DNA from 2 places in the Arthrobacter sp. efr-133-R2A-63 genome. Region 1 is predicted to be linked to the other one. Evidence: predicted binding sites of a transcription regulator. Region 1 holds the regulator's gene; the other holds the start of a gene.
The links. Region 1 encodes HrcA, which represses chaperone genes, less so after heat shock. Its sites were predicted from a motif close to TTNGCACTCGNNNNNNNCGAGTGCNAA; they were not measured.
Positions count from the first base shown of each region.

Region 2: groES (co-chaperone GroES) is a predicted target of HrcA. The motif match lies at 6,129-6,155, and genes of this name have one in related genera.

Region 1 is NZ_JARVRG010000017.1:53,977-63,469, reverse strand. Features, by position in the region: gene lepA (translation elongation factor 4) at 1-1,727, shown strand, start outside; gene hemW (radical SAM family heme chaperone HemW) at 1,806-3,035, shown strand; gene QRN45_RS08395 (DUF4870 domain-containing protein) at 3,090-3,503, opposite strand; gene QRN45_RS08390 (DUF3097 domain-containing protein) at 3,607-4,464, opposite strand; gene hrcA (heat-inducible transcriptional repressor HrcA) at 4,652-5,665, shown strand; gene dnaJ (molecular chaperone DnaJ) at 5,732-6,862, shown strand; gene QRN45_RS08375 (16S rRNA (uracil(1498)-N(3))-methyltransferase) at 6,865-7,641, shown strand; gene QRN45_RS08370 (GerMN domain-containing protein) at 7,655-8,542, opposite strand; gene QRN45_RS08365 (PhoH family protein) at 8,964-9,493, shown strand, end outside.
Region 2 is NZ_JARVRG010000053.1:15,073-28,885, reverse strand. Features, by position in the region: gene guaB (IMP dehydrogenase) at 1-1,464, opposite strand, end outside; gene QRN45_RS20425 (acyltransferase family protein) at 1,685-3,745, opposite strand; gene groL (chaperonin GroEL) at 3,991-5,601, opposite strand; gene groES (co-chaperone GroES) at 5,687-5,983, opposite strand; gene QRN45_RS20410 (hypothetical protein) at 6,203-6,613, opposite strand; gene QRN45_RS20405 (THUMP-like domain-containing protein) at 6,691-7,929, shown strand; gene QRN45_RS20400 (shikimate 5-dehydrogenase) at 7,957-8,775, opposite strand; gene ykgO (type B 50S ribosomal protein L36) at 8,826-8,948, opposite strand; gene QRN45_RS20390 (GTP-binding protein) at 9,031-10,191, opposite strand; gene QRN45_RS20385 (glutamate--cysteine ligase) at 10,360-11,511, shown strand; gene tsaD (tRNA (adenosine(37)-N6)-threonylcarbamoyltransferase complex transferase subunit TsaD) at 11,545-12,672, opposite strand; gene rimI (ribosomal protein S18-alanine N-acetyltransferase) at 12,669-13,109, opposite strand; gene tsaB (tRNA (adenosine(37)-N6)-threonylcarbamoyltransferase complex dimerization subunit type 1 TsaB) at 13,154-13,813, opposite strand, start outside.

The DNA.
Region 1 (9,493 bases):
CCGGCGTCGTTAAGTCCCGCGACATGAAGGCCCAGTATCTGGACCGCATGGATATCGAACGCGAACGTGGCATCACCATCAAGTCCCAGGCTGTCCGCATGCCCTGGGAACTTGACGGCACCAGCTACGCCCTGAACATGATCGATACTCCCGGCCACGTTGACTTCACCTATGAGGTTTCCCGTTCCCTGGCGGCATGCGAAGGCGCTGTCCTTTTGGTGGACGCCGCTCAAGGCATCGAGGCCCAGACCCTGGCCAACCTCTACCTGGCGATGGAAAACAACCTCACCATCATTCCGGTGCTCAACAAGATCGACCTCCCGGCCGCCCAACCCGAAAAGTATGCGGCTGAACTCGCCAACCTGATCGGCGGCGACCCGGAGGACGTGCTGCGCGTATCAGGCAAGACGGGTGTCGGCGTTGAGGCCCTCCTGGACAAGATCGTCCGCGATCTTCCAGCCCCTGTCGGCGATCCCGACGCACCGGCCCGCGCCATGATCTTCGACTCCGTGTATGACACATACCGCGGCGTGGTCACGTACGTCCGCGTCGTGGACGGCATGCTGCACCCGCGCGAGCGAATCCAGATGATGTCAACCCGCGCCACTCACGAGCTCCTGGAGATCGGTGTCAGCTCTCCGGAACCCACCCCCTCCAAGGGTCTGGGCGTCGGCGAAGTAGGCTACTTGATCACCGGCGTGAAGGACGTCCGCCAGTCGAAGGTCGGCGACACGGTGACCAACCTCGCCAAGCCCGCTTCGGAATCCCTCGCGGGCTACGCCGATGCCAAGCCCATGGTCTTCTCCGGCTTGTACCCCTTGGACGGCACGGACTATCCCGTGCTCAGGGATGCCCTCGAGAAGCTGATGCTCAACGACGCAGCGCTGGTGTATGAACCGGAGACGTCTGCCGCCTTGGGCTTCGGTTTCCGCGTGGGCTTCCTAGGCCTGCTGCACCTGGAAATCACCCGTGAGCGCCTTGAGCGCGAGTACAACCTCGACCTCATCTCCACTGCTCCCAACGTGGAATATGAGGTCACGCTGGAGGACAAGCGGGTCCTGCACGTCACCAACCCGAGCGAATACCCCACCGGCAAGATCGCCGAAGTCCGCGAACCGATGGTGTCGGCCACCATCCTGGCGCCCAATGAGTTTGTGGGCGCCATCATGGAGCTGTGCCAGAGCCGCCGCGGCGTTATGGGCGGCATGGACTACCTTTCCGAGGATCGCGTGGAAATCCGGTACCGCTTGCCGCTGGCCGAGATCGTCTTCGACTTCTTCGACATCCTCAAGTCCAAGACCCGGGGCTACGGTTCGCTGGACTGGAAGGCCGACGGCGAGCAGGTCGCCGACCTGGTCAAGGTGGACATCATGCTCCAGGGCGAGCAGGTTGACGCTTTCAGCGCCATCACCCACCGCGACAAGGCTTACGCCTACGGCGTCATGATGACGGGCAAGTTGCGCGAGCTCATTCCCCGCCAGCAGTTCGAGGTGCCCATCCAGGCAGCCATCGGTTCGCGAATCATCGCCCGTGAGAGCATCCGCGCCATCCGCAAGGACGTCCTTGCCAAGTGCTACGGCGGTGACATCACCCGTAAGCGCAAACTTCTGGAAAAGCAGAAGGAAGGCAAGAAGCGCATGAAGATGGTGGGCCGGGTGGAAGTTCCACAGGAAGCTTTCATCGCCGCCCTGACCACCGACGAATCCAAGGACAAGGCCAGGAAGTAATGCGGCTGTTCGCCCGGAACACTGCGGGACCGGCGCACGCTGTAGCGGTGCGTACAGGACAGCCACGAGGGGACGTCTGTGCCTAGCGTTCTTCCCCTCGGGGATCCGGCACCTGCGGATGGCCTTTTGCCGCCGCAAGTGCTTGACGGCGTCGATTCACGGAAGTTTGGACTCTACGTCCACATACCCTTCTGTGCCGTGCGTTGCGGTTACTGCGATTTCAACACCTACACGGCCACGGAGCTTGGCGGCGGCGCTTCCCAGGACGCCTACGCTGCTACTGCCATTTCGGAAGTGGAGTTCGCCGTCCGGGCCATGGATGGCTCCGGGTTGCCGCAGCGCCCCCTGAGCACCGTGTTCTTCGGCGGCGGCACCCCGACCCTGCTCCCTGCTGAAGATCTGGCACGCATCCTGACGGCCGCCGTCGGGCGCTGGGGCCTGGAACCGGGAGCCGAAGTCACCACTGAAGCCAACCCGGACTCCGTGACGCCGGAGTCCCTCCGGCTGCTCGCCGACGCCGGCTTTACGCGGATTTCCTTCGGCATGCAGTCGGCGGTACCTCATGTGCTCAAAGTCCTGGACCGCACGCACACACCGAGCCGGGTCCCCTTGGTGGTCCAGTGGGCGCGCGACGCCGGCCTTGCCGTGAGCCTCGACCTCATCTACGGCACTCCCGGTGAGTCCATGGCTGATTGGCAGGCGTCCCTGGAGACCGCCTTGTCCTACGCCCCGGACCACATCAGCGCCTATGCGCTGATTGTGGAAGAAGGCACCAAGCTGGCCGCACAGATCCGGCGCGGAGAAGTTCCCGGGATCGACGACGACGACCACGCCGCCAAGTACGAACTCGCCGACCACCTGATCAGCGCCGCAGGGCTGGACTGGTACGAGGTCAGCAACTGGTCCCGCACTCCCGAACAGGCGTGCAAACACAACCTTGCCTACTGGCGGGGAGACGATTGGTGGGGCATCGGGCCCGGTGCGCATTCCCACATGGGCGGCGTCCGCTGGTGGAACGTCAAGCACCCCACCGCCTATGCCAACAGGCTTGGTAGCGGGGCCTCACCGGCCGCTGGACGCGAAACGCTCGACGCCGGAACCCGGGAAGTGGAACGCATCATGCTGGAGGCGCGGCTCGGCACCGGGCTTCAAGTCGACGCGCTCGACAAAGTGGGCCGTCACGCCGTCGCAGGCCTCATTGCCGACGGCCTGGTTGAACCCGCAGCGGCCTTCCAAGGACGACTGGTCCTGACCCTCAAGGGCCGGCTGCTCGCAGATGCCGTGGTCCGCCGGATCCTTCCGGACTAACGTCCGGCGCGGACGGCGGGCGCGCGAACCGTCATAGGCACCCGCGAAGAACGGCTACTTGATCCAGCGCAGGTTGAAGCGGTAGCGGTGCGGCTGTCCGTGGTTGACGCGGATTCCAGCGGACACCGAGAAGCAGGTCACCGCGACCCAGATTCCCGTGGCAAGGACCGCGAACAGGTTTCCCACCACCGGGAGCAAGACGAGAATGTTGGCGAGCACCGCGGCAATCGTCGGCGGCAAAGTGAAGTTGAGGGCTTCCTTTGATTCCTGGGCCGTGAACGGACCACGTTCGCGGAAGATCAGGTAGATCAGAAGCGAAGGCACGCAGCCAAGGATCCCGCCGAAGTGCGCCAAGGTTGCCCACTGCCGGTCTTCCGAGGCGGTCAAGGGCAGCGCGTTGGCAGGAACGCCGTGGTACTGGGACTGGCCCGAGGTGCCGTCCCGATCGTCAGGAGCGTTGTCTGCCACAGTTTCTTCCTTCGAGTAGCTATAGGTGCGGTGTTGCTGTCCCAGAATACTTGCTCGGCACGGGATCGGACGACCACGTCCGGGCCCGGAGGCATCCAAACCATCATGCGACGGTCAGGAAATCGATCACTTCCTCCACGCGACCCAGCAAAGACGCTTCCAGGTCGGCGTAGCTATGGACGGCGCCCAGAAGCCTCTGCCAACCCAGTCCCACGTCTTCGGCCGTCTCGTGCGGCCAACCGAACGACCTGAGGATGCCGGTCTTCCAATCCGTGCCGCGCGCTACGGTCGGCCATTGTTCGATCCCCAGCACCTTGGGCCGGATTGCCTGCCAGACGTCCACATACGGGTGACCGACGATCAGGACGTTTCCTTTGGCGCCCGGCAACGTCATGGCGTCGGCAGCGATGCGCGACTCCTTCGAATCCGGCACCAGGTGATCAACCAGGATTCCGAGCCGGCGGCCAGGGCCGGGGGAGAAGGCGGCGATGGCCGCCTTGAGATCGTCCACGCCGTGCAAGGGCTCGACGACGATGCCCTCCACCCGCAGATCGTCTCCCCAGACCTTTTCCACAAGTTCGGCGTCGTGCTTGCCTTCCACCCAGATCCGGCTTGCCTTGGCGACCTGGGCCCGCTGGCCGGCCACCCGGACGGAACCCGACGCCGTCCTGCCCGGTTGGGATCCGCCCTTTGCGGCCGCCCCGCGCGGCACCGGCGGGAGGAGCTTCACCGCTTGCCCCTCCAGCAGGAATCCGAAACCAAGCCGGAACGATTTCGCTTTTCCCCGCCGGTCCTCAAGCACCACGATGTGCATGCCTCCGGACTTCTCCACCCTGGTCACGGCCCCGACCCAACCGGACTGCACGTCCTCGAGCACCATTCCGCGTTCAACGGGCACTTCAGGCAGTTGCCGCTTGGCCGGCGAGGAGAGGTCTTGCGGGCCCCAATTGTCGTAAGACACGGTCTTCACACCACTTTGCGCTAAGGGATCGGTCACGGTCCTTGGAATTCCGCAGGACCGCGCGGGCATCATGTTCGCCGCGAGCGGTACCAATGCTAACAACGAGGTGGCTCATACTAGACTTGTTAGCACTTGGGCATGTTGAGTGCTAACTGTAGAAGTACCGGTTGTTGAATGGAGGTGGGCAGTGAGCGAACCACGCAAGCTTGAAGTGCTACGCGCCATCGTGGAGGACTACGTTCACTCCCGCGAGCCTGTCGGCTCCAAAGCCTTGGTCGAACGGCACCATCTGGGAGTGTCGAGCGCCACCATCCGCAATGACATGGCCCTCTTGGAAGAGGAAGGCCTCATTGCGGCACCGCACACCAGTGCAGGCCGCATCCCCACGGACAAGGGCTACCGCCTGTTCGTGGACCGCATTTCCGAGGTCAAGCCGCTGTCGGCTGCCGAGCGCCGGGCCATCCACTCGTTGCTTGAGGGCCCCGACGACGTCGAGGACATCCTGGAGCGCACGGTCCGGCTCCTGTCCCAACTGACCAACCAGGTCGCCGTCGTCCAGTATCCCCACCTGAGCCGCGCACGCGTCCGGCACATCGAGTTTGTCCTTTTGGCACCGCGCCAGGTCCTGGTAGTGCTGATCGCGGATTCGGGCAAAGTGGAACAAGGCGTTGTACACGCAGCAGCGGACACTGCCGACGAAGAGCTCATGACGTTGCGCGCGCGATTCCTTGGAAGCATTGCTGGCTCACAGCTCGACCTCATGTCCCAAGTCCTGCCCTCGGTGGTGGCCTTGTGCCCGCCGGCGCTCCGGAACCTTGCAGGCGCCCTTGCCCACGGTCTCCAAAGGCTCGCCGACCGGAGCCGCGACGAACGCATGGTCATGGCCGGCACGGCCAACCTGGCCCGCTCCAACGTGGACTTCCCCCTGAGCATCGGCCCTGTCCTCGAAGCGCTCGAGGAGCAGGTGGTCATGTTGCGGCTGCTGTCGGACATGGCGGAAGACCCCCGGGGAGTCACGGTGAGCATCGGCCGCGAAAACCCCTATGACGGCCTCTCCGAGGCTTCGGTGGTTGCCACGGGCTACGGTCCGGGCAGCAGCGCCAAGATCGGCATTCTTGGACCCACCCGCATGGACTACCCCAACACCATGGCGGCCGTCCGGGCCGTCGCACGCTACCTTTCCCGCATTCTGGGCGGTTGACGGCTTCGGCTGGAACCGCCCCGCAAGAAACGCAGTGTACCCGTAATAAAGGAAGAGATACCGACTTTGAGCAGTCACTATGACGTTCTGGGCGTCTCGTCGGAAGCAACCGGCGAGGAGATCAAGAAGGCCTACCGCAAGCTTGCACGTAAGCTCCACCCCGATGTGAACCCCGGGGCCGGCGCTGCGGAGGAATTCAAAGCCGTGACCCACGCTTACGAGGTCCTCTCCGACCCCCAGAAGCGCCGCGTCTACGACGCCACAGGCAACGAGAACGGGACGGACAACGGTTTCGGCGGCGGCTACGCAGGCCAGGGATTCGCGTTCCAGGACATCTTCGACACCTTCTTCGGCGGAGGAGGTGGCGGCATGCAGGGGCCCGCATCACGTATGCGTCGCGGGCAGGACGCCCTCATCAGTGTGCGCATCGACTTGCGCGAGGCTGTCTTCGGCGTCAACAAGAAGCTTGAGGTGGACACTGCTGTCATCTGCCCCACGTGCGAGGGCTCATGCTGCCGCGCGGGCACCCACCCGGAGCGCTGCGACATCTGCGGCGGCTCGGGCCAGGTCCAGCGGGCCGTGCGCTCGATCCTCGGCCAGGTCATGACCGCGGCACCGTGTGGATCGTGCGAAGGTTTCGGCTCGATCATCAAGGATCCTTGCAATGAATGCAACGGCCAGGGCCGCATCCGCAGCCGCCGTTCGCTGACCGTCAAGGTGCCGGGCGGCGTCGCCACCGGAACCCGCATCCAGCTGTCGTCGCAAGGCGAAGCAGGTCCTGCGGGCGGGCCTCCCGGCGACCTCTACGTGGAGATCCGGGTAAACGGCGATTCCACCTACCTTCGTGAAGGCGACGACCTTCATGCAACGCTCAGTGTTCCCATGACCGCCGCGGCATTGGGCACGGAACTGCAGCTTGAGACCTTCGACGGCCCCCAGGAGATCGACGTCAAGTCCGGCACCCAGTCCGGCGAAGTCATCACCCTTCGCGGGCTGGGCGTCACCCACCTGCGCGGCTACGGCAGGGGAGACCTCAAGGTGCACCTGCATGTGGAGACGCCCGGCAAGCTAGACGCCGCCCAGGAAGACCTGCTCCGCCAACTGGCCAAATTGCGCGGAGAGCAGTTCACCGAGGGCAAGCTCGTGGCCAGCGGCGGTATGTTCGCGAAGCTGCGGGACAAGCTCGGTAACCTGTAGCGGTGAGCAACCCCGTATTCTTCACCGCTGCCGGAACCTTGGACGGACTCGGCACCGGTGACACTTTCGTGCTCGACGGCGCCGAAGCCAGGCACGCTGTCACGGTCAAGCGCCTGGAAATCGGCGAAGCGGTCGACATCGCCGACGGTGCGGGTAAGCGGCTCACGGGCACCGTGGCCGGATCCGGGCAGGGTACCTTGACCGTCCTTGCCTCCGCCGTCCAGGAGGAAGGCCGCCCGGCCGTGCGGCTTGTGCTGGTCCAGGCGCTGGCGAAGGGCGACCGTGACGAGCTTGCCGTCGAGACGGCGACGGAACTCGGTATTGACGCCGTCGTGCCCTGGCAGGCCGAGCGTTCCATCGTCCGCTGGAAGGGCGACCGGGCCGCCAAAGCCCACGCGAAGTGGCAATCCGTCGCCACCGCGGCCGCCAAGCAAGCGCGGCGCGCGTGGATTCCCGAGGTGCGTGCCGCCGTCGACGGCTCCGGGCTGGCTGCGGCGGTAGCCGCGGCTGACCTGGCGATCATCCTTCACGAGGACGCGAAACGTCCCTTGCGCGACGTCCTGGAGAATTGGCGCGGCGGGATTTCCGGCGAGGACACCGACGCGGGGCGGGAAGTCCTGCTCATCGTCGGCCCGGAGGGCGGCATTTCACCGCGCGAAGTGACCAAGCTTAGCGACGTCGGCGCCGTCACCGCGCTCTTGGGCCACCACGTGCTTCGCTCGTCGACGGCGGGTCCTGCCGCCGTCGTACTGGCCAGCGACATTCTAGGGCGCTGGTAGGAAGACCCCTCGATCAGCGGACGTTGAAGGAGCGGGTATCCGTCGCGACGTCGGCGTCGTTGGGACCGACCAAGGAGACCCGCAATTCATAGCGGCCGGCTCCGAGCCCCACGGTGAGGCTGAAGACGCCACCCTGTCCCGGTACGGTCGAAGCGGTGGTCTGCCCGGCCAAGTAGGACGATTTGTCGCCGTTTGAGTTCTCCCGAAGGATTTGCCAGTGCAGTTTCTTCGAGGGGTCCGTGCTCCGACCATTGAACTTGACCGGACCGGCAGGCAAGGTCAGGTCCTCCTGCGGGTCGATGATCCACACGGGTGCCACCACGGTGGCGTCGCGGACCATGGGGTCGCCCAGCTTGACCTGCCCGAACGCCATATAGTCTGTGTGCCCGTCCACCAGGATGGCCACTTTGATCTGCTGTCCGGCATCAATGAGGCCTGAGCTCGCTGCCGCGGCAGTGGCGGTATAGACGAGTTGCTGGATCGCCCGCTGCGCCATCCCGCCGTCGAGATTGGAATTGAACGCGTCACGGGAAACATCCACCGTGACAACGTTCTTACCGGAAATCGTGGTCGCCAGGCTGCTCGGATTCTGCCACGGCGTGAAGTAGTCGTGATCCAACGGCTTCTGGGACATCATGATCCGCAGGGCTGTGGTGATGGGGTTCTCGTTGCCCGGGTTGTCACGGAATTCGCGGTACAGGAAGGTGTCAGTGTCGCTGCGGCCGATCCAATACACAGGGATCTTGTTCGAGGCCTGCGTCGTTTCGAGCGGAGCATTGCTGTCGGGGGCCGCCTGCAGGGCGACTGTCGGAGTGGGGATCGGCGTCGTGGAACCCTGTCCCGTGCGATCTGCGATGCAACCCGACAGGAACATGGCAGCCGTCAAGGCGGTCACAAGCATGGCGGAACGTTTCCGGATGCGAGTGCCGTGTGGAGTGACGGCTGGCCTGGTGATGGTGGATTCCTGCTCGTGTTCTGCCGCTGTGGTGCGGGGGAGTCGTGCGCCCGGTTTCGGGCACAGGGGCATTTTTGCCCATGAATCAGCTTGTCATAGTCCCGCGGGCGCCGGTTGGCGTTTCGATACTCCGGCGGCGAACTGCAATCCGATTGATACGAGGTCGATGCCGAGTTGATACCAAAGCGCACGGATCCGCCGCCCTGCAGCCCCGACGGGCACGGCCCGGAACCATCCGGGAGACTGGCTGGCGTAGGATTGAAAGCAATCCGAGGCCCGCGATCCTGCGCCCATCCAGCACACGGACATCGGAGAAAATCGATGGACATCACCAAGCCGGAGGAGCACAGGCCGCAAGGCCAGCACTATGACAGAATCATTGAACGGGCGGCCCAAGGCCGGCAGCGTTGACACAGGTCCGGCCGAGTTCCCGCACTCTGTCCCGGGCGCCCGGACGGAAGTTGTCATCTTCGACAACTCGGATCAGATGGTTCAGACCCTTGGCAGCCATGACGAGGCGTTGCGCTACATCGAAGCCCAGTTCCCCGGTGTCGACTTTCATGTGCGCGGCAACGAGCTCTCCTTCAGCGGCCCGTCAAGCGATGTTCCCCGGATCATGCGCCTCCTGGAAGAAGTCCGCGGCCTGGTCGGCAAGGGGACGGTCATCACACCGGACGTCCTCCAACAGCTCGTTTCCTTGTTGCGCAGCCAGTCCCTGCAGAACCCCGTGGAAATCCTGACCCACAACATTCTTTCGAGCCGCGGACGCACCATCCGCCCCAAAACGCTGAACCAGAAGAACTATGTCGACGCCATCGACGACAACACCGTGATCTTCGGGATCGGCCCGGCGGGCACCGGCAAGACGTACCTGGCGATGGCAAAAGCCGTTCAGGC
Region 2 (13,813 bases), on a different contig from region 1:
CGGGTGGGACTCCTTCAGCCCGGCCGCAGTGATGCGCACAAACTTGCCGCGTGCTTTGAGCTCTGCGATGGTCGGAGCACCCGTGTAGAACATGGTCTGGCGCAGGCCGCCCACCAACTGGTACGCCACCGAGGAGAGCGGGCCGCGATATGCGACGCGGCCTTCGATGCCTTCCGGAATGAGCTTGTCATCGCCGGAAACGTCAGCCTGGAAATAACGGTCCTTCGAATAGGACGTGTTCTTGCCGCGGGACTGCATGGCCCCCAGGGACCCCATGCCCCGGTAGCTCTTGAACTGCTTGCCGTTCACGAAGATCAGCTCACCCGGCGACTCGTCGCAGCCGGCCAGCAGGGAGCCCAGCATGACGGTGTCGGCACCGGCCACGAGGGCCTTGCCGATGTCGCCCGAGTACTGCAGGCCGCCGTCGGCGATCAGCGGGACTCCGGCGGGGATGGCCGCCTTCGAGGACTCATAGATGGCCGTGATCTGGGGGACGCCCACACCGGCAACCACGCGCGTGGTGCAGATGGAGCCCGGGCCCACGCCCACTTTGATGCCGTCGGCGCCGGCGTCGATCAGTGCCTGGGCACCTTCACGGGTGGCTGCCTGGCCACCGATGATGTCAACGTGCGCGGCCACGGGGTCGGACTTCAGCCGGGTGATCAAGTCCAGGACACCCTGCGAGTGGCCGTTGGCGGTGTCCACGAACAATGCGTCGACGCCGGCGTCGATCAGCGTCATGGCGCGTTCCCAGCCGTCGCCGAAGAAGCCGATGGCGGCGCCGACCCGGAGGCGGCCTTCCTCGTCCTTCGTCGCGAGCGGGTACTGCTCGGCCTTGGTGAAGTCCTTCGTCGTGATGAGCCCCTTGAGGCGTCCCTGCTCGTCAACGAGGGGCAGCTTCTCGATCTTGTTGGTGGCCAGCTTGTGCGAGGCCTCTTCGCGGCTGATGCCGACGTGCCCGGTGATGAGCGGCATCTTGGTCATGACGTCGCTGACCAGCCGCAGCGGGAAGTCGGATTCCGGGACGAAGCGGGTGTCTCGATTGGTGACGATGCCCAGCAGCCGGCCATCGGGGTCGATAACGGGGAGGCCGGAAACCCGGTACCGCGAACACAGTTCGTCCAGTTCCTGGAGGGTTGCTTCCGGGTGGATGGTCAGGGGGTTGGTGATCATCCCGGACTCGGAGCGCTTGACGCGGTCGACATGGTCGGCCTGGTCTTCGATGGACAGGTTGCGGTGGATCACGCCGAGTCCGCCCTGGCGGGCCATGGCGATGGCCATGCGGGACTCGGTGACGGTGTCCATGGCGGCGGACAGCAGCGGAGTCTGGACGGAAATCCGCTTGGAGATCCGGGAGGAAGTATCAGCTTCCGAGGGAATGACGTTGGTGTGGCCCGGCAGCAGCAGGACGTCGTCGTAAGTCAGGCCGACAAAGCCAAAGGGATCGTGTTGGGGCTGGGTCATGAGTGCGCCTCTTACCTTGGTTCTGGGGGGTTGCTCTGGTAGGGGTTGCAGCTGATGACCAGCCCGTCATTACGGGACTGGCCTGTGCAGAAAGGTTCTGAATAAATAGTAGAACCTCGCCGCCGATCCCCATATTCCGCGAGGGCAATGTGAGCAACGGCACCCGGGGGGCTCCCGTTGTCGGGCCCGGCTGGGCGTCGGGGTCCCTGACTCCGGGCGCCTAGCTCCAGCCGGTGGCGGCCAGCCACCTTTCCTTGAGCATGGGCGCCATGCTCGCAACATAGGTCTTGGAGAGGTGGTTGTTGTCCAAGTAGACAAACGTGTTGCCCACAACCCCGGGACATTCCGTGCCGTTGCAAATCAGATCGGTCATATCCAGGATGGACAAGCCCGGGTACTTCCCCTGAAGGGACGCGAGCGGGTTCTGGGCCGCCAGCAATTGCTCCTGGCTTGGATTGCAGTCGGGGCTGTGTTGACCTTTGACCGCGACGCAATCGGCCATGTTGAAATCGAACCTCGGGTTGTCCCGTACGGCGATGACGTTGATGCCCTTACCCGTGAGCATCTTCACTGTGTCTTCAAGGCCCACTGTCAGCTTTTCATCGGGTGATGAGGGCGATGCCGCCGTCCCCACCAGGAATACGGCACTCGGTGGATGCTGGTCGATCTGCTGGACGACGGCGTCGTTGAAGGCCTTGCACGGTGCGTCCAATCCGGAGGTATCCACGGTGAACGGACATGCGCCGAGCAGCAGCTGGTAGGTGCGCCATTGCTCCTGTTCGGCCACCGGAGCCACCGCGGCCAGCCATTGCTCCGCGTGGGAGTCGCCGAGCACCAGAATGGTCCGGCTGGATTCGGCCGGCTGATTGTTTTGAAGGCAAACCCCTTGGAGGAGTTTGGACGAAGGCACCAGATCTCCCGAGCATTTGCTGGGTAGATTTGCCCAGTCCTGGGCCAGCTTTTCAGCGGTGGGAAGCAGGACAGCGCTGGGACTCACTTCGTTGACGTAGCCGGGCACCAAGGCAGCGGCTCCAGGGTTGTCCTTTTGGGCTTGGTCCATGGCGATTTTGGCGGTCACGTTCTGCTGCACCGTGAAACCGATCAACGGCACTATCGCGATAGTGAGGCAGGCGACGATCGCGACGGCGGCACGTCGCCGGTTCACTTCGGGCCACTTCCATTCCCTGAACGGCTTCTCGACGAACTTGGTCGTCAGGAAGGCCAGAACCAACGCGGTGGCAATGATGACGGTCCCGGAGAGCCAGCCGGCGTGGTCCTTCCCTGTCCAGATGAGGGAGATGACCAGCAACGGCCAATGCCACAAGTACAGTGCATAGGAGTTGTCGCCCAGGCGAACGAGGGGCCGGGAGCTGAGGATCCGGTCCACTCCGAATCGGCTGCCGGTCTGGCCCGCGGCAATGATGCAGGCGGCCGCCAGGGTCGGCCAGAGCGCCACGAAGCCAGGGAACGCCGTCTGGACCTGGAGCACGATCCCGCAGCTCAGCATGGCGATAACGCCGACCCACCCCATCACCACGCGGACGTTCTTCGAGATCTTCACCATCGGCAGGACCAGGGCAGCCAGTGTTCCGAGGGCGAACTCCCACAGCCTGGCGAAAGTATCAAAGTAGGCGGTGGTCTGGTTCGACGCCGTGGCAATGATCGAGTAGGTGAGCGACACCAGGAAGATCAGCCCGAACACATACGTCAGGGCGACCCTGTAGCGGAGGGCGTACTTTCTGCAGACCAATGCGGCGATCGCGAAAATGACCGGCCAAAGGATGAAGACCTGGCCCTGGATCGAAAGGGACCAGAAATGCTGGAGGGGACTCGCTTGGCTGCGGTCGGCAGCGTAGTAGTTGACCGCTTCCCGCTGGAGGAGCCAGTTCTGGACGTAGAAAAGGGAGGCCCAGACCTGGTCGACCAAGGCTGCCCACCGGGTTTTGGGGAGGACCACGAAGATGGCGGCCAAAGTACCCAGGAGAACCACGACGGTTGCCGGAAGCAGCCGCCGGAACAAGTGAAGCCAATGCCTCAGCAGGTCCATGGGCCGGTGCTGCGCATAGCGGTTTGTGAACTGCAATGTCATCAAGAAGGCGGACACCAGAAGGAAGACGTCTACGCCACCGGAAACCCTGCCGAACCACACGTGGTACGTAACCACCATGAGCACCGCGAGGGAGCGCAGGCCTTGAATTTCAGGGCGAAAGTTCGGCTTTCTTCCGGTGCCACTGGAACGACGTTGCTCCTTGGTAGTAGCCGTCGTTTGCGCAGTTGACACAACAATGCCCCTCAATGACCTAGATCGAACCATAAATCTTACTGATTCGTAATAACAAGTGCCAATCGAAAATCCATTCGAGAAGCATCCATCACTCAATTAGGTCATGCTTGGCTGGACGTTGACATGGCGAATACCGAGTGCCAACTGTGGGCTCGTCCATGCCGCGACGAAGGTAGCCGGGAGCCAAACGCAGGAGGCCCGGCCCCCAACGGGACCGGGCCTCCTGCGTCGGACAACCAGGATTAGTGGCTGTGGCCTGCGTGCTCGTCTTCTTCGGCCGGCTTCTCGACAACCAGGGTCTCGGTGGTGAGAACCAGGGCTGCGATGGACGCGGCGTTCTGAAGCGCGGAGCGGGTGACCTTGACGGGGTCGATCACGCCGGCGGCGATCAGGTCCTCGTACACGGCGGTCTTCGCGTTGAAGCCATGGTTGTCTTCCAGCTCGGCAACCTTGGCGACGACGACGTACCCGTCGAAGCCAGCGTTCTGGGCGATCCAGCGAAGGGGCTGGGTCAGGGCTCGGCGGACGATCCCAACGGCGGCAGCCGCGTCGCCTTCCAGTGCCTTGACGGCAGGGTCCTCGTCCAGTGCCTTGAGGGCGTGGATGAGGGCTGAACCGCCGCCGGAGACGATGCCTTCTTCAAGGGCAGCACGCGTGGAGGACACTGCGTCCTCGATACGGTGCTTCTTTTCCTTGAGTTCGACCTCGGTGGCTGCGCCGACCTTGATGACGCCGATGCCGCCGGCAAGCTTTGCAAGCCTTTCCTGCAGCTTTTCCCGGTCCCAGTCGGAGTCGGTGCGGGTCAGCTCGGCACGGATCTGGGCGACGCGTGCTGCGACGTCCTCGGGTGTGCCGGCGCCGTCAACAATCGTGGTGTTGTCCTTGGTGACGGTGATGCGGCGGGCACTGCCGAGCACCTCGAGGCCAACCTGGTCCAGGGACAGGCCGAGCTCCGGGGAGACTACCTGTGCGCCGGTCAGTGTGGCGATGTCCTGCAGCATGGCCTTGCGGCGGTCGCCGAAGCCCGGTGCCTTGACGGCGACGACGTTCAGGGTGCCGCGGATACGGTTCACGATCAGCGTGGACAGCGCTTCGCCGTCGATGTCCTCAGCAATGATGAAGAGCGGCTTGGCGGCCTGCAGGGCCTTCTCGAGGAGCGGCAGGAATTCCTGCAGCGAGGAGATCTTGCCCTGGTTGATCAAGATGAGCGCGTCCTCCAGAACAGCTTCCTGACGTTCCGCGTCAGTGACGAAGTACGGGGACAGGTAGCCCTTGTCGAACTGCATGCCCTCGGTGAGGACCAGTTCGGTCTGCGTGGTGGAGGACTCTTCGATGGTGATGACACCATCCTTGCCGACCTTGCCGAAAGCCTCGGCGAGGAGCTCGCCAACCTCATCGCTCTGGGCGGAGATCGCGGCGACGCTGGCAACCTGCGTGCCTTCTACTTCGCGGGCGTTCTCCAGGAGGCGGGCAGCCACGGCCTGGACGGAAACCTCGATGCCACGCTTGATTTCGCCCGGGGCGGCTCCAGCGGCAACGTTGCGCAGGCCTTCCTTGACGAGGGCCTGCGCAAGCACGGTGGCCGTGGTGGTGCCGTCGCCTGCGACGTCATTGGTCTTCGTTGCGACTTCCTTGGCCAGCTGCGCGCCAAGGTTCTCATACGGGTCGTCGAGTTCGACTTCGCGGGCGATCGTCACGCCGTCGTTGGTGATGGTGGGAGCTCCCCACTTCTTGTCCAGAACGACGTTGCGGCCACGCGGGCCAAGGGTGACCTTGACGGTGTTGGCGAGCTTGTCAATGCCTGCTTCGAGCGAGCGACGGGCAGCGTCGTTAAACGCAAGCTGCTTTGCCATGGTTGTGTCCTTTCAAGACGGAAAACCCGCACCGCTGATTCGACCGGAAAAGTCCGACGTGATCTGCGATGCGGGATCCAGGGAATTACTTAACGACGATCGCCAGAACGTCGCGGGCGGACAGAACGAGGTATTCGTTGCCGCCGGTCTTGACTTCAGTTCCGCCGTACTTGGAGTAGATGACGACGTCGCCAACGGTTACGTCGACCGGAACCCGGTTGCCGTTGTCATCGAAGCGGCCGGGGCCAACTGCAACAACTTCGCCTTCCTGCGGCTTTTCCTGTGCAGTGTCCGGGATGACCAGGCCGGAAGCCGTGGTCTGCTCTGCTTCGAGCGGGCGGACAACAATGCGATCCTCGAGAGGCTTAATGGAGACCGACACTCGGATCTCTCCTTTACGTGAGGTAGTACATGGACTATCAAACCAGGGGTGCCGTGGCGGGCTTACCGTCGTCGCGGTGCCGGTAAGTGCCTGGCGGCATTAGCACCCGCCTAGGGAGAGTGCTAATCAAGACTCTATGTAAGCATTAGCACTCGGTCAAGGCGAGTGCCAGAATTCCGTCACGGGTGAACACCCGGAGCGCCGCTTCCGGTCGGAAGCTCATTGCCCGGCGAGGTCGTCGAAGTCGACATCCTCGCCGTCGTCGTACTCTTCCGCCGGCGCGGTTCCGCGGTTCAGGTACAGCACCACGCCGCTCGCGAGCGCGACGACGCCGAACACCACCAGCCCGACGATCGCACCGATGCGCGCACCGGAATAGGTGTCCCGGATCTCCCGGGCCTCGTCAGTGGCGTCCTGGACGCTCTTTCCGGTCATGGAGTAGGTAGCTGCATTGAAGGAATCGAGGAAGAAAATAATGATCAAGAGAGCGATGCAGACAACGGCAATCAAAGCACCGACGATAAGCGCCGGGCGGGCATACTTGGAAAGATTTCCGGCGAAGGGACGTCTATCGGGGACAGAGGGAGAACCATTGGCGTCGTCAGGCTGGCGTACTGGGTTGTCTTCCATGGCATCAACCCTATCCGCCCGAGTGCTCCCGGATCCCCCTCCACCCCGTATGACAGGCGAGCACTAGGCTAGTTCCCATGGCTGACACACCCCAGGACCACATTGCCCCCTTGCTGACAACCGAGGGTTGGGAACTCCTGGCATCCTTGGGACCGTACCGCGACGGCGAAGCGTTGGCCCTCAATGCCCGCCTGCGCAAGGACGGCCACTCCCCCGGGCTGGTGGCCGCCGTCCTCACCCAATCCAGGCTCCGCACCCGGGCCGAGGCCAAGTTCGGCGAATTCGCCCGGCAGATGCTCTTCACCCAAGCCGGCCTGGAGCAGGCCACCCGGCTCAGTGTGGCAGCCAGGCACGCCGAGCGTTTCGCCAAGGCGGGCACGCAGCACGTCGCGGACTTGGGCTGCGGGCTCGGAGCCGACTCCATGGCCATGGCCTCGATGGACATCAAGGTCACCGCCGTGGAACTGGATGAGACCACCGCGGCGTGCGCCACCATCAACCTCATGCCCTTCCCGCATGCGTCAGTGGTGCACACTGACGCTACGTCCGTGCCCCTCGACGGGGTCGACGGCGTGTGGCTCGATCCGGCGCGCCGCACGACGTCGTCGTCGGGGACGAAGCGTATCTGGGATCCGGAGGCGTTCTCGCCGCCGTTGTCCTTCGTTGAATCGCTGGCCGCTACCGGAAAGTCGGTCGGCGTCAAGATGGGTCCGGGGATGCCGCACGAATCGGTTCCGGGCGGCTGTGAGGCGCAGTGGGTCTCGGTGGGAGGGGACGTCACCGAAGTAACGCTGTGGTTCAACGACGTCGCCCGTCCCGGCATCCGTCGTGCGGCACTGGTGCTCGGGCCGCAAGGCGCAGCCGAGATCACCAGCGGCGAAGATTTCGACGGCGGCCCGGTGCCCGACGTCGGACCGGTGGAGGGGTACCTCTATGAACCGGACGGCGCGGTGATCCGCGCCGGACTGGTGGCCGACGTCGCACTCCGGCTGGGCGGGCACCTGGTGGACCGGCACATCGCCTACATTTGCGCTCCGGAGCTGGTGGAGACCCCATTCGCGCGCGCCTACAAAGTCCTGGAGGTCATGCCGTTGAACGTCAAGGCCCTCAAGGCCTGGGTGAAGGCCAACGGCATCGGTGTACTGGACATCAAGAAGCGCGGCACATCCGTCACCCCCGAGGAACTGCGGAAACAATTGCTGCCGGCCGGAAAGGGCTCGGCGAAAGGCCGCGGCAACAAGACAGCCACCCTGGTCCTCACGAGGATCGGCGAGGAAAAGGTGGCTGTTGTGGTGGAGCCGGCAGCGGCCGACTAGGTTACGCCAGGCCGGCCCCGCGGCGCCCTACTGGGCCCGCGTGAACTCTTCGGCAGCGGCCACTTGCTCCGGAGTTGGCGTGATGCCGGTGTAGAGCACGAACTGTTCGAGCGCCTGGATCGTGGCCACCTCGGCACCGCTGATGACGGTCTTTCCTGCCGCACGGCCAGCCTTGATGAGCGGCGTCTCTGCAGGGAGGGCGACGACGTCGAACACCACCTGCGCGGCCGCGACCGCCGCTTCGGGGAAGGACAGCGAGCCGGACTCGGGTCCGTCGGCCATGCCGACCGGCGTGACGTTGACGATCACGTCCGCGGTCGACTCTCCAACTTCGGCCTGCCAGTCGAAGCCGTAGAGCGCCGCGAGGGATTGTCCGGACTTCTCGTTCCGCGCAACCACCGTGACGCGAGAGAATCCGGCGTCGCGGAAGGCTGCCGCGGTGGCCTTGGCCATGCCGCCGGAACCGCGGAGCAGCACAGACGACGCCGGGTCGATCGCGTTGCGCTCGATCAGCTGGGCGATCGCGGTGTAGTCGGTGTTGTAGGCCGTGAGTACCCCGTCGTCGTTCACGATCGTGTTGACCGAGTCGATAGCGGCGGCCGATGCGTCCATGCGGTCGACGAGGGCGATGACGTCCTCCTTGTACGGCATTGAGACGGCGCAGCCGCGGATGCCCAGGCCGCGCACGCCGGCGATCGCGTTCGGGAGGTCAGCGGGAGCGAAGGCTTTGTAGATCCAGTTCAGGCCGAGCGCCTCGTAGAGGAAGTTGTGGAAACGCGTTCCGTTGTTGCTCGGCCGGGCAGAGAGTGAAATGCAAAGCGTCATGTCTTTGTTGAGGATCGGCATAACGGGGCTTCCTTCGCGTAGCGGGTTCTCTGCCCAGCCTAGACGGGGAGCTAGCCTTGGCGCGCCTTGAAGCGCGGGTTCAGCTTGTTGATGACAAAGGTGCGGCCTCGCCGACGCACCACTTGCGCGCCGGGAACCTTCTTGAGGGCACGCAGCGAATTCCTGACTTTCATGGGGTTCTCCTTCTCGGGTTGTGACTTGGTTGATGGCGGCTTTGTTCCGCCGCGGCTGCAGCCCGGCTACCCTATGGTCCGGCTACAGGGTGGATTCGAGTTCGAAAGGGTCCTCGAGTCCGGCGAAGCCGAGCCGCATCTCCGCTTCGCTCAGCGCACATCCGTCCAGAAGTGCGCGGATTTCGGCTGCGTCGAGGTCTTCCTCCCGTCCGGTCACGGCGAGCACCGTGCCCCGGTCGCCGAAGCGGGGATGCCAGTCGAGGACAGCGTCGACGTCGGGGTGCGCCTTTCCGTGCTGCGGGCCTTCGCCGCCGGGGACGGGCCCGGCACCAGCGTCCGCGAGCCACTCGCCTGTGCTCTCGAGCCAAACGCGCGGCCCGATTCCCTGCACCGCGATCCGGACTCTGGCAGCCGAGGCAATCCACAAGCGGCCCCTCATCCAGTGGGATCCCTCGGCCAACCTGGGCAGCGCCTGCTGGAATCGAGCCGGATGAAGGGGGCGTTCCACTTTGTGGAGCACGGTCCGGAAACGCCCCGACCCTTGCTCGAGCGGAACCCGCACGGAACCGCGACGCACCCTTGCGAGGGCCTCGGCGCCGTCGTAGCAGCCGGGCCGGAAGTCGTCGTCGCTGGCGGAAACGGCGGCGTGCGGCGCAAGCTGCCCAAGGAGTTCCAGCCCTTGTGCCCAGGCCTCGCTGGAGTCCGGGCGCAAGCCGGTGAGCTCTGCCTCAAGGCCGGCGTGCACCATGACGGTGTCCGCATGGCCCAGTTCCCCGATGAGGAATTCGCCGCTGGTGCGGTCGTCCTCGGGCATGGCCGTGAAGCCGGATTCGTACAGCGTGTGCTTGTCCCAGATGTGGTCTTCCAGCCCCGAGGGATCGATCGCCAACACGGCGTTGTCAATGACGGCGGCCCGTCTCAGGCCTCGCTTGAGTTCCGCCACCGCCATCTCCACGGAGACACCTGGCGGCAAGCCGAGGACGACGTGGTCATGACCGGAAGACTCGAGACGTTCCGCCGTCGGGACAACATCGAGACGGACCGTGCAGCTAAGGCAACCATGTTCCAAGGCGGTTTGGGCTTGCTCCACCAGTTGGCCGTCGCGGAAGATCCTTCGCAAGACAATGGAGCCGTCCAGGAGATCGTGCAGGACTACCACCGAATCTCGATGGGTCCGTCCAAGCCTGGCGACGGCTGCTTCGCGGCATTGGCTGTCCAGGGAACTGACAACAGAAAGATGCATGTTCACTAGCTTATATGCAAATCATTCTCATTAGCAAAAAATGCTTTACCTTCCATGAAATCCGTCCATGCGGTACCGTACCGCCCCTGCATTAGACTTGAGCCAACCGCTGACGGCCCCACGGCGGGCATTGCTCAGGGCGTTTTGGCAAATACCGAGGGGACCCACGTGCAGATTGATTTCGCTTCATCCAGGCAGTCGACCCTGGGGGTGGAATGGGAGCTCGCGCTCGTCAACGCACGCACCGGCGAACTGGTCTCTGTCGCAAACGAGGTGTTGCGTGGCGTGGCGTCGCGTCACCCGGACCTCAACGAAGACGACGAGCATCCGCACATCAAACGTGAGCTGCTCCTGAACACCGTGGAACTAGTCACGGGCGTGTGCAACACCGTCAAGGAAGCCAAGGAAGACTTGGCCCGCTCGCTGCAGGCTGTCAGGGAAGTCACCGACCCCATGGGCGTGGAACTTTTCTGCGCTGGCAGCCACCCCTTCAGCCCGCCGCAGCTTCAGCCCGTCTCGGACAAAGAGCGCTATGCCAAGCTGATTGACCGGACCCAATGGTGGGGACGGCAAATGGTCATCTACGGAGTCCACGTCCATGTCGGCCTCGACCGGAGGGACAAGGCGCTCCCCATCCTCGACGGGTTGGTCAACTACTTCCCCCATTTCCAGGCATTGTCCGCTTCAAGCCCGTTCTGGGGTGGCGAAGACACCGGCTATGCGTCACAGCGCGCCCTGATGTTCCAGCAACTGCCCACGGCCGGATTGCCATTCCAGTTCCCCAGTTGGGCCGAATACGAGTCCTATGTCCAGGACATGTTCACTACCGGAGTGATCGACACCCTGTCTGAAATCCGCTGGGACATCCGGCCAGTGCCGAACCTGGGCACTATCGAGATGCGCATTTGCGATGGCCTCGCCACGCTCGAGGAAGTCGGCGCCGTTGCGGCCCTGACCCAATGCCTGGTGGACGAGTTCTCCACGATCCTGGACAACGGCGGCAGCATTCCGACCATGCCGCCGTGGCATATCCAGGAAAACAAGTGGCGTGCGGCCCGTTACGGCATGGAGGCGATCATCATCCTCGACGCCGAAGGCAACGAGCAGCTCGTCACTGATCACCTGAAGGAAACGCTGCTGCGCCTGGCGCCCATCGCCGAGAAGCTGGGTTGCTCGGCCGAGCTGGCCGACGTCGAGAAGATCATCGCCCGCGGAGCCGGCTACCAGCGCCAGCGCCGGGTCGCTGCCCAGCATGACGGCGATCTTCACGCGGTTGTCCAGGATCTCGTGGAGCAAATGCGGTCCGTTCTGACCGCCTAGCGCTGCTGTCCGGCCACCGGCAGGGTCCCGCGCCTACACCGAAACCGTGGTCACCGGCAGGGAGGAATCCGGAGCGAAGGCAACGCCGCTGGGACCGATTCCGGCCATGATGAGCTGCGAGCCCAGTGCAGCGACCATGGCTCCGTTGTCGGTACACAGTGACAGCGGCGGCACATGCAGGGTGATCCCCGCCGCGCCGCAGCGTTGCCCTGTCAGTTCACGGAGCCGGGAGTTGGCAGCGACGCCACCACCCAGCAGGAGATCCGTGATGCGGTTCTCCTTGCAGGCCAGCACAGCCTTGGACGTGATGACGTCCACCACCGCCTCCTGGAACGCGGCGGCGATATCGGCAACGGGAACGTCCTCGCCCCGGGCTTCGAATTGTTCGACACAGCGCGCGACGGCGGTCTTGAGCCCGCTGAAGGACCAATCGTAGCGGTGGGGTCCCGGTTCCTCCGCGGTCCCCATGTACTTCGGTTGCGTCAGGCCGCGCGGGAAACGGATGGCCTTGGCGTTGCCGTGCTTGGCGACTTTGTCGATGGCCGGTCCGCCCGGGTAGCCAAGGCCCAGGAGCCTGGCGACTTTGTCGTACGCCTCGCCTGCGGCGTCGTCGATGGTGGAGCCAAGCATCTCGACGTCGTCGGTGATGCTGCGGATGCGCAGGATTTCGGTGTGTCCGCCCGAAACGAGCAGCGCTCCGAGATTTTCCGGCAGCCGAGCGCCTGAACCGAGTCCCCCCGTGCCGCCACCGGCACCGTCAAGGAGCCCGACGCCGACGTGCGCCACCAAGTGGTTGATCGCGTAGAGCGGCTTGCCCGTGGCAACAGAGAGCGCCTTGGCCGCGCAGACGCCCACCATGAGCGCGCCCGCCAAGCCGGGTCCGGAGGTCACGGCGATGGCGTCGATATCGTCCAGCGCCACCCCCGCTTCGTGCAAGGCCTCCTGCAGCGTGGGAACAAAAGCGTCCAGGTGCGCGCGCGAAGCGATCTCCGGAATGACGCCGCCGAAACGGACGTGCTCATCCATCGAGGAAGACACCGTGTTGGTCAGTAGCGTGGTTCCGCGGACGATCCCGACGCCGGTTTCGTCGCAGGAGGATTCGATCCCCAGCACGAGCGGCTGGACGGTGCCGGGCTGGTTCACGTGGCCGGGGTGGTTCATGCCGGTATTCCTTCAGTCAATGTCAACCTCATGATGAGGGCGTCCGTGCCGTCGCGGTAGTACCGCCTGCGCACGTGGATCTGCTCGAAGCCGAACCGCACGTACAGTGCCTGCGCTCGTGGATTGTCCGCGCGGACCTCCAGGAGCACTTCCACCGCGCCCCGCCGTCGGGCCTCTTCGATCAGTTCCGTGAGGATGGCGGAGCCAATTCCCCTGCCTTCGAATTCGGGCACGACGGCGATTGTCTGGACGTCCGCGATCGGCTCGATGCACATGAGCCCGGCGTAGGCCACGATCTTTCCGTCGGCTTCGGCCACGACGTAACGGCGGGTATCTATCTGGGCAAGTTCGTCGAAGAACATCTGCATCGGCCACGCGTCCACCGGGAAGAGCCGGCGCTCGAGGACCTCGACCGCGGTGACGTCGTCAGGGGTCATGTTACGCAAGGTCACGCCGTCGAGCTTGAATTGGTATGTGGGGTTCACAAGGCACGCTTCCTGGGGCCGGGCACTTGCGCGTCGGATTCCCGCAAATACAAGGGTGTGGAGTCCGGCAGCTTTTCGCCCGCTGTGAGCAAGGCCATGGCGAACTGGCCCAACGAGGCTGCGTCGGGCTGGGTGGTGCTGAATTCCCCGTTCGCGTTGACGACATCCGCGTAGATGCCGCCGCCGGCGCCGAAGACCGGTAGATCGGGCAACTCCGAGGCGAACCCGACGTGCGGACCGTCCACGAGTTGCGGAAGTTGGCCTTCCGTGAGCGTGTAGCGCGCCCAGTAGACCTCCTTGCGACGGGCGTCCGTGGCCACCAGGAACTCTGCCTGCGCCTCTGTTGACTCTGCCACTTCCAAAGCGATCGCATCCAGGCTCATGAGCCCGAAAAGAGGCTTGTTCCACGCAAACGCCAAAGTGCGGGCGGTCGCAATCCCCGAGCGAAGCCCCGTGAACGGCCCGGGGCCGACGCCGGTGACGATGAGGTCGAGGTCTGCACCGCTTACGCCTGCGTCGCCCAGGAGTTTCTCGATGCCTGGCGCCAGGACTTCAGCGTGGCTGCGGGTGTCCTCCGTGGCGAAGGATTCCACCACGCCCTCCATGGCATCGTCCGAGATGAGTGCCGCACTCGCCACGGCCGACGTATCAATGGC